Regions from separate parts of the Lysinibacillus sp. FSL M8-0355 genome, predicted to be linked through region 1. Evidence: riboswitches for the same ligand, from Rfam matches in the RefSeq annotation. Region 1 holds a riboswitch; each other region holds the start of a gene.
The links. A riboswitch is a leader RNA that binds a small molecule or an ion and turns the genes downstream of it on or off. The one in region 1 is predicted to bind thiamine pyrophosphate.
Positions count from the first base shown of each region.

Region 1 (3,287 bases):
CTTTCTTAATGGTGAAGGGAAGAGACATTGACCTGTTAGCCATTCAGCACTACTATAATGAAGGGAAGGGGGTCATCAATATGATGTATCTCGGAATGATTTTCTTTCAAATTGTTGCACCTATTTTAGTGTTGCTTGTACTTGGCGCTATACTACAAAAGAAATTTCGTTTTAACTTAAAAGCATTGTCTCAGCTTATTACATATTGCTTTATGCCAGCCGCTGTTTTTGTGAATTTATATGAAACACGTGTAGAGCTGTCTGTTCTGGGAGAAGTCGGGTTATTTATTGTGCTTTTTATTGGGAGTCAAATGATACTCAGTCATTTTTTAGCGAAAGGGCTTGGTTTGGCCAAAACGGAGGCAGCCGTCTTTAAAAATAGTGTTGTGCTCATTAACTCTGGAAATTATGGTATTCCAGTGGCCCAAATGATTTTTGTAACACAACCTATTGGTGTAGCCATTCAGGTCATGCTCGTTATATTTCAAAATATGACAACTTATACATATGGTTTGTACAATTTAATTTCCTCTACGAAATCGGGTATGACAATCATCAAAGATTTCTTTAAAATGCCCATTATTCATGCGCTAATTATTGGTGTCGCTATGAACTATTTTAATATTGGTATACCGCAGTTTATCAAAATACCTGTAGAGCATGTCGCAGATGGATTTATTGCTGTAGCCTTAATTACATTAGGCGCACAATTATCACAGCTTGAAATCAAATCTATGTTTAATAAAACGGTTTTTGTTAGCTGTTTTACAAGATTAGTTATCGGACCAGCTGTAGCATTGGTCATTATTTATGTATTGGGGTTAGATGGAGTTGTCGCACAATCTCTGTTTATAGCCAGTGCCTTCCCAACATCTCGCAATAGCTCTAGTCTAGCATTAGAATACGATGTGGAATCAGCTACAGCTGCGCAAACTGTTTTATTTTCAACCATTGTGAGCTGTCTAACGGTAACGATCGTGATTTATCTTGCGGAAGTATTATTTACTTAGTTGGATGAAAATTTTAAAATATTGAATGGAAAACTTCCATCTCTTAGAAATATCTGCTACACTAGCATCAAACTAAATAGTATTAACTAGGGGAGTCTGATGAGTCAGGCTGAGAGGGAAACGCTTAGAAGTTTCTTGACCCTTTGGACCTGATCTGGCTCATACCAGCGTGGGAAAGTTAAGAAGCTATTGCATCGTATGTCGTGTGCAATTACTAGACCTTTACATTCATGGCCGGATCCAAAAAAATATTTTGGATTCGGCCTTTCTTTATTTGTTGGAGTGAGCTAGATTTTCGGTCCTTGTATCAAATTACATTTAAGGGAGAGAAGTAGCTCATGTCAGTAGTTAGTGAAAAGAACATTACGATTATGTCTAGCTTTGAAGGAAGCAAAAAAGTGTATGTGGAAGGATCACGTCCAGATATTTTAGTACCTATGCGTGAAATCGCATTAAGCCCAACGACTGGTAGCTTTGGGGATGAAAAAAATGCCCCTATTCGAGTATATGATACGAGTGGTCCATACACAGATCCGAATTATCACGTTGATATTACAAAGGGTCTGCCTGCTTTGCGACGTGCATGGATAGAAGAAAGAGGAGATGTTGAGGAATATGAGGGGCGTACGATTAAACCTGAGGATAACGGTTTTCGTCGTGTTGATGATCCGCGCATTCAAGAAAATGTTTTCCCTGAATTGGAGCGGAAGCCTTTACGTGCAAAAAGGGGTAAAAATGTAACACAGCTTCACTATGCACGAAATGGAATGATAACGCCGGAAATGGAGTTTGTGGCGATACGTGAAAACATGGATCCTGAATTTGTTCGTTCAGAAATTGCAGCAGGTCGGGCTATTATGCCTTCTAATATTAATCACCCTGAGGCAGAGCCGATGATTATTGGTCGCAACTTCCATGTGAAAATCAATGCAAACATTGGAAATTCCGCGGTGTCGTCGTCAATAGCAGAAGAAGTTGAGAAAATGACATGGGCTACACGCTGGGGTGCCGATAATATTATGGATCTCTCGACTGGTAAACATATTCATACAACGAGAGAATGGATTATTCGAAATGCTGCAGTGCCAGTGGGAACGGTGCCCATTTATCAGGCTTTAGAAAAAGTAAATGGCATAGCCGAGGATTTAACGTGGGAAGTTTATCGTGATACGCTCATTGAGCAAGCAGAGCAGGGGGTTGATTATTTCACGATACATGCGGGTGTTCTTTTACGCTATGTACCTCTTACAGCAAATCGTGTAACAGGCATTGTGTCACGTGGTGGTTCAATTATGGCACAGTGGTGTTTATTTCATCATCAAGAGAATTTCCTTTATACACATTTTGAGGAAATCTGTGAAATTATGAAGACATATGATGTTGCTTTTTCTTTAGGAGATGGCTTACGCCCAGGTTCCATTGCAGATGCCAATGATGAGGCCCAATTTGCAGAGCTTGAAACGCTGGGTGAATTAACACAAATCGCTTGGAAGCATGATGTTCAGGTGATGGTAGAGGGGCCAGGTCATGTACCGATGCATTTGATAAAGGAGAATATGGACAAGCAATTAGAAGTTTGTAAGGAAGCGCCTTTCTATACATTGGGCCCATTAACAACAGATATTGCGCCAGGATATGACCATATTACCTCAGCTATTGGTGCAGCGATGATTGGCTGGTTTGGTACAGCGATGCTCTGCTATGTGACACCGAAGGAGCATCTTGGCTTACCTAATCGTGAGGATGTTCGAGTAGGAGTTATTACTTATAAGATTGCTGCCCATGCAGCTGATTTAGCGAAAGGACACCCAGGTGCACAACAACGGGATGATGCATTGTCAAAAGCACGCTTTGAATTCCGCTGGCGTGATCAATTCAATCTATCATTAGATCCAGAACGTGCGGTTGAATATCATGACGAAACGCTTCCAGCAGAGGGGGCAAAAACAGCGCACTTTTGCTCAATGTGTGGCCCTAAATTCTGTAGTATGAGAATCTCACAGGATATTCGTAATTATGCTAAAGAAAAAGATTTAAATACGACTGAAGCTATTCATCAAGGTATGCAGGAAAAGGCAGAGGAGTTTAAAAAAGCGGGGAGTCAGATTTATCAATAATGAAGGAAGGCTTATGTCAAAGTATAGACATAAGCCTTTTCTAATCATAAAAAAGCTCCATGTGAATGACAGATTCACATGGAGTAAAAGTTGAATTTGGATATCAATAATAAGTGGACTATTAAACGTTAGTTGGTTGTTTTACATATGGGTTTGTAAG
Region 1 is NZ_JBBPAI010000001.1:233,077-236,363, forward strand. It holds gene MKY46_RS01085 (AEC family transporter) at 81-1,010, shown strand; TPP riboswitch at 1,089-1,203, shown strand; gene thiC (phosphomethylpyrimidine synthase ThiC) at 1,349-3,127, shown strand; gene MKY46_RS01095 (catalase) at 3,249-3,287, opposite strand, start outside.

Region 2 (3,287 bases), 680 kb from region 1:
TCCGATTCAACGGGTAAATGGACAGGAGATTGGGCAAGATGGCAGGACTGGGGAACATTTTGGCAGACGCTTATTTCACAAATGTTGCCAAGCTATAATGATGTTGCCTATGATGTGAGATTAGAAGCTGATGGCTCCTTTATGATTACAGACCCTACAAATGAAGCCGCATTTTTAGACATTGTAGCGGTTAATGAAGCAGGGGAGGAGTTAGAAACTCAGTTAGAAACCATTTCAGCCTCCCAAGTTCGAGCTGTTGTACAGGCCGAACCTGGATTGATTTTCTTCCGTATAGCGGATGAGCAGCAGGCCATTTATCAGGCAGGCCTAAGTGTTCCTTATAGTGCTGAGTATGAACTGCTCCCTGTTAATGAAAAACTGGTTGAAGAGTTAACAAATCAAACAGGGGGAGCCGTTTTAAAAGAACCACAAGATGTGTTCCGTGACTTTACAACCAAAGGAGCGGATCGACAAAACATTGCCACATGGCTTCTTTTAGCAAGTATGCTTCTATTCTTTATGGATATTACCATAAGACGTTTTGGGTGGAGTTTCCTAACAAAAACGAATAAAAAAGAGCAGCCAATTGAGGAGAAACCTGTACAAGCAGAAGACACGAACGTAGCCCAGCTATTAAAGGGTATGAAAAAACGATCATAATAGAGTGAAGGCAGTGCAAAATCATTCCATTTTGCACTGCTTTTTTAAATGCTTTGAGGTTTTAAAAAATGGTGGTTTCCGCTAGGAAAGGGGTGCAAAGGTGATTGACACAGTGCAGCCTTCGAAAAGTGCTTCTCGGGGGAGAGAGACGCTCATAAAGAAACGAACCCCGCTCAAAGACTAGAAAAGAAATCTTCTCGCACATCTTAAAGGATTTCCAAAATCAAAAAGCACTCAGCACCACTCAATAAAGCGAAGAATTAAAACTCTTTACTAGTACCGATTTTCGCAAAGTGCTAGCTACCATAACACCTAAGATGGCCCCGATGGTACTTGATGTTAAAAAGGCTGGCATGAAGAATAATGCGGCTACGGATGTCTCCATAAGCAATTTTGCATAGGGTACGGCAATAAGTGAAGCTAAAATACCAGTGCCAAAAACTTCGCCGAATCCTGCTAGCCATGATTTTCTACTGTATTTGTAGGCAAGGGCCGCACACAATGCTCCAATGACGCTACCAGGAATCGCTAAAAGAGAGCCTGTACCAGTAAAGATACGAATGATGGCTGTCACAAAGGCAACTAGAACTGTTGGCACGGGTCCTAGTATAATAGCTCCTATTACGTTAACAGCATGCTGAACGGGGTAGGCGCGTGCGATGCCTGTTGGTATGGATACAAAGGTAGATCCTGCTACAGCAATCGCTACTAATAAAGCCATGATTGTCATTTTACGAATTGACATAAGGTTCACTCCTCTTGAATAAAATCATGAGGGAAATTAAAAGGCCGCTTCCTTTAAACAATAGGAAGCGGCCTTGCATAGACAATGACAATAGCAAGTAGCGCCACTTCCCTCCGCTAGTATGAACTAGATCAGGTTCAAAGGGTCCGTACATCATCATATACGTCTCAGCCTTTTAAAGGCTCCCCCAGTGGTAAATATCATTCAATTTTATTAACCAACATTAATGTAACATAATGTTAAAAATAGTCAATGATTTTTCTGACTATTTCGTATCAGGATGCATTAGATGAGGTGCTTTTTTCAATGTCCAGATGAGTGCAAGGAAGAAGCAGGCTAATAATATGATAGATCCGAAAATATATGGACTGTTCATATTCCAGTCAAATAGTAAACCTGCTAAGGCTGGTCCAATCATATTGCCAAGGCTCATGTAAGCATTATTCAAGCCCGCAGCAAACCCTTGTTCTTTCTCTGCAAGCTTTGAAATTAGTGTATTTACAGCAGGACGAATTAGTGTTGTTGCTGTAGAGAAAATAGTTGCTACAACTAATATAAGAGCGAAGCCAGATACAAACAATATTAAGAAAATAGCAACAGATGCAATAAATAAATTGACTAACACAACTTTCATTTCACCAAAGCGATTAAAAAGTGGTGTAATCACAAACATTTGTACAACTACCCCAAAAGCACCACCGACAACTAAAATAATCGCAATATCTACGGGTGTGTAATTAAACTTTTCTGTCACAAATAATGACAAGGTTGTTTGGAAGTTGGCAATTCCGAACGAGAACACGAGCATGATAATGAGCATAACGAAATAAGGCATATGTATGGAACGAGCCATTTGCTTCGCCAGATTTTCTTGCTTTTGCTTGTCATGTGAAGTGTTTGGTTTAGTAGATGGTAATAAAAAATAAGATAAAACAGATGCAAGTATGGCAGCAACTCCTGCCGTGAAAAATGGAAAATGTAAACTAACCTTTGCTAAGAAACCACCTATTCCTGGCCCTATCATAAAGCCCAGTGACATAGCAGCACCCAACATACTCATACCTTTTCCACGTTCCTCGTAGGTAGTAACGTCAGCTACAAATGCCATAATAGGAGGTGCAACAAATGCGGAACCTAGACCGCCTAAAAAGCGTGCTAAAAATAGCATCCAGACGTCTGTGGCTAGGCCAAAACCGATTTGTGCAAGACCTGTCACAATAAGACCGAAAATAATTAAATTTTTCCGACCATACTGATCCGAAAGATTCCCAGCAATTGGAGAAAATACGAATTGAGCTAAGGCGAACGTTGCAATTAGCATACCTAGAACTTGTCCTGCTGCACCAAAAATTTTTAAATACTCTGGCATGACAGGAATAATAATTCCAATACTCCCCATTGCGATAAACATATTAAACATTAAAATATATAAAGCCGCCTTATTGGACTTCTGCTGGGTCATCGAATGAACCCCCTTTTTATAATCAAATATACTAAAGTCTATCATAAGATATCCTATCATCATATCGGTTGAAAGTCTGAAATGAAACATACCTGCTAGTGCAGCAATACCAATCCACGATGTAGAAAACAATAAACAGACAATAGGTGAAGTGCTGCCAAAAGCAGGAAGATAATAGAGAAAGATCTATCGACAAAATAAAAATTCATCGATAGACCTTTATATGCTTTAACGAATACTCATTTTAAATTCTAAAAACAATTCATTATATTTCCCTAAATAGTCTGGTCCTAAATTTTTGTAAACTTCTAATGTATCGCGTTGTTCTTCAGAAGGATAGTAGCGTTCATCAGAAACAACTTCTTCATCCATTAAGTCCATAGCAGCGATATTAGGCGTAGAGTAGCCTACATAATCGGC
Region 2 is NZ_JBBPAI010000001.1:914,976-918,262, forward strand. It holds gene MKY46_RS04255 (VWA domain-containing protein) at 1-660, shown strand, start outside; gene thiW (energy coupling factor transporter S component ThiW) at 905-1,405, opposite strand; TPP riboswitch at 1,497-1,604, opposite strand; gene MKY46_RS04265 (MFS transporter) at 1,671-2,867, opposite strand; gene MKY46_RS04270 (ABC transporter substrate-binding protein) at 3,096-3,287, opposite strand, start outside.
Region 2: it holds a riboswitch for thiamine pyrophosphate, as region 1 does, so the genes downstream of both, thiW (energy coupling factor transporter S component ThiW) here and thiC (phosphomethylpyrimidine synthase ThiC) in region 1, are expected to answer to the same signal.

Region 3 (3,287 bases), 3.3 Mb from region 1:
ACTTGTTTCATATCCTCAAAATGGCGAATGGTTCTCCCCGTGAGAGCCTCTGCTTCGGGTATATTTGGCGTAACAATCGTAGCTAGTGGTAGTAAAGATGAGCGTAACGCCTCAATAGCTTCTTGCTGTAATAAGCTTTCTCCACCTTTTGCAATCATCACGGGATCCACAATTAGTGGTATGTTTAATTCACCGATCATGCGTGCGATGGCTTGGATAATACCAGAGGAATAAAGCATGCCTGTTTTCATTGCAGCAATCGGAAAATCTTCGACTAACGCTTGAAATTGTTTTTCCACAAACGAAATGTCAATGGGGAAAACACCTGTCACGCCTGTTGTATTTTGTGCAGTTAAAGCTGTAATAACGGAAGTGCCGAACACCTCTAATTCCTGAAATGTTTTTAAATCAGCCTGTATACCAGCACCGCCACCACTATCTGATCCAGCAATCGTCGTTACAATATGCATGATGCTTCACCATCCTTTGATAAACGATGTATAGCATTAAGCAAAGCTATTTGAAAATCACCGATATCTGCAGTGAATGCAGAAGCTAGTACTGCTGCCTTTTTATAGTAAGTGAGTGTTTCTGCTAATTGGTTGTATGGCTTGTTACCTGCGACATAGGCAGCACCACAAAGCGCACTAAGTAAACAGCCAGTACCAGTGACCTCTGTCATTTGTGGGTGGCCACCAGCTATCCACTGGCTATGCTCACCATTTGTTATAAGATCACGTTCACCTGTTACAATAACGATACAATTATATCGTTGTGCCACTAGTAATGCTTCCGTCTCCAGTGACATGGAGCCATGACCACTATCTACACCTTTCTGTTGCCAATCTACATTGGCTATAGCCGCAAGCTCACCGATATTACAGCGAATTACGGCAAATTGTATGTTTTCAAGTAAGTATTGAACGGTTTCCTTGCGATAAGTTGTAGCCCCTGCCCCAACTGGATCTAATATAACTGGAATGCCAAGTGCATTAGCTTTTTTTCCTGCTAACAGCATGGCGTTTTTGGTGCGAGTATTGAGTGTCCCGATATTAATTAATAATGCTTGTGCCATTGCTACCATTTCCTCAACCTCTTGGCTATCGTCAGCCATAACGGGCGAAGCACCTAATGCTAATAAACCATTTGCTTGGAAATTTGCCACCACATAGTTTGTGATGCAATGAATAAGTGGTTGCTGTTGACGAATTGTTTGAAATATCATTTTAATTTTAGTCCTCCTTTGTGGATGGACGTAAGCATGCAAAAAGGCTCTTTTTATGTGAAAATACACGAAAAAGAGCCTTTCATCTGAAAAAATCGATGTCTGTTGCTCCCTACGTCAGTATTAACTAACAGGTTCAAAGGGTCAGGTTTTACCTTCTCAACTCTTTCGAGTCCCCCTGCAATTTTGCTTTTAGTTGACCAAAATGTACCATACTTTTCATTGGTATTCAATAGCTAGTTTTCCTATCGACAAAACGTGACTGATGCCATATAGCTAGGTATGATAGTTGTCATGACTTTACCTAAATTAAGCGCAAACCATTGAAAATACTGAAAAAGGAGTTTTATAATGTGTCATAGCAAAAGGGGGCATTTGCCATGAAAAGACAAGATTTAGTTGCACCAGAATGGTATAACATAACAGAGGAAATTGAAAAATATGCTCAGGATGCAACGAAAAATGCTTTAATTATTTATGAAGAAAATCAAGCTGTACAATTTATTACATATGCACATTTGATGGAAAAAGCGAATCAAGCAGCACATGTTTTCACCTTACAAGGTTTAACGAAGGGTGATGTGATTTTAGTGATGGTACCACGCTCAGTGGAAGCATATATTGTTTATATTGCAGCATTAAAAGCAGGTTTAACCATCATTCCAAGCTCAGAAATGTTAAGAACAAAAGATATTGAGTATCGCATTCATCACGCCAATGCTAAAGGGGTTGTTGCCTATGAGCCCTATATTGAACAATTTGATGAAGTTGGAAATTTACAGGGCATACAGCAATTTGTCATAGGGAAAGCACATGAGCCTTGGCAGCCTTTACTAGAAAAAATGCACCATCAACCTACAACTTACATAAATCCGACTCCGACAAAAAGTACTGATAATGCATTTTTAGCCTATACAAGCGGCACAACAGGTAACCCGAAGGCAGCGGTACATACACACAGCTGGGGCTATGCTCATTTACGAACAACAGCACCACATTGGTTAGGTGTACAAGAAAATGATATTGTTTGGGCAACAGCAGCACCTGGATGGCAAAAATGGATATGGAGTCCCTTTCTCGCTACATTAGGCAGTGGTGCTACTGCATTTGTTTACAAAGGTAAATTTGATGCGGCTTCCTATTTGGCAATGCTTGAAAAATTCAAAATCAATGTATTATGCTGTACACCAACTGAATATCGTTTTATGGCATCACTTGAAAATTTACACGCATATGATTTACATGCAATTCGCCAAGCTGTATCAGCAGGTGAACCGTTAAATAGTGAGGTTATCAACGTATTTTCAGAAACATTCCATTTACAAGTGCGAGATGGCTATGGTCAAACGGAAAATACATTACTTGTTGGTACAATGGTAGGGATGGAGGCGCGAGTTGGCTCAATGGGAAAACCTACTCCTGGCAACACCGTTAATATTATTAACGATTTCGGCAATCCTGTTGCAGTGGGAGAGGTGGGTGATATTGCTGTTCATCGTGAAACACCAGCTCTCTTTAAAAAATATTTAAATGATCCTGAACGTACAAATTTACAATTCCGTGGTGATTGGTATATAACAGGAGATCGTGCCTACAAAGATGAAGATGGCTACTTTTGGTTTGAGGGTCGAGGAGATGATGTCATTATCTCCTCGGGTTATACAATTGGTCCCTTTGAAGTAGAGGATGCTTTGATGAAGCATCCAACTGTGAAAGAAGCTGCTGTCATTGCCAGTCCAGATAAAGTTCGAGGAAATATTGTAAAGGCATTTATTGTTCTTCGTAATGGTGAAATTGGTGATGAAACACTTATTCAAACACTTCAAAGTCATGTGAAATCATTGACTGCCCCATATAAATATCCACGTGCTATTGAATTTGTCGAAGAGCTACCCAAAACATCCTCTGGAAAAATTCGACGAGTTGAATTACGACAACAAGAAACAAAGCAATGCCATTCATCATCATTTCCTAGGAAATAATGTCGAAAATCAAAGTTCATGCAAAGGTATGGACTTTGATTTTTTTTATTTTTTTAGGTAAGGTAATATGAGGAAATAAA
Region 3 is NZ_JBBPAI010000001.1:3,530,440-3,533,726, reverse strand. It holds gene thiD (bifunctional hydroxymethylpyrimidine kinase/phosphomethylpyrimidine kinase) at 1-470, opposite strand, end outside; gene thiM (hydroxyethylthiazole kinase) at 458-1,225, opposite strand; TPP riboswitch at 1,318-1,415, opposite strand; gene mbcS (acyl-CoA synthetase MbcS) at 1,606-3,207, shown strand.
Region 3: it holds a riboswitch for thiamine pyrophosphate, as region 1 does, so the genes downstream of both, thiM (hydroxyethylthiazole kinase) here and thiC (phosphomethylpyrimidine synthase ThiC) in region 1, are expected to answer to the same signal.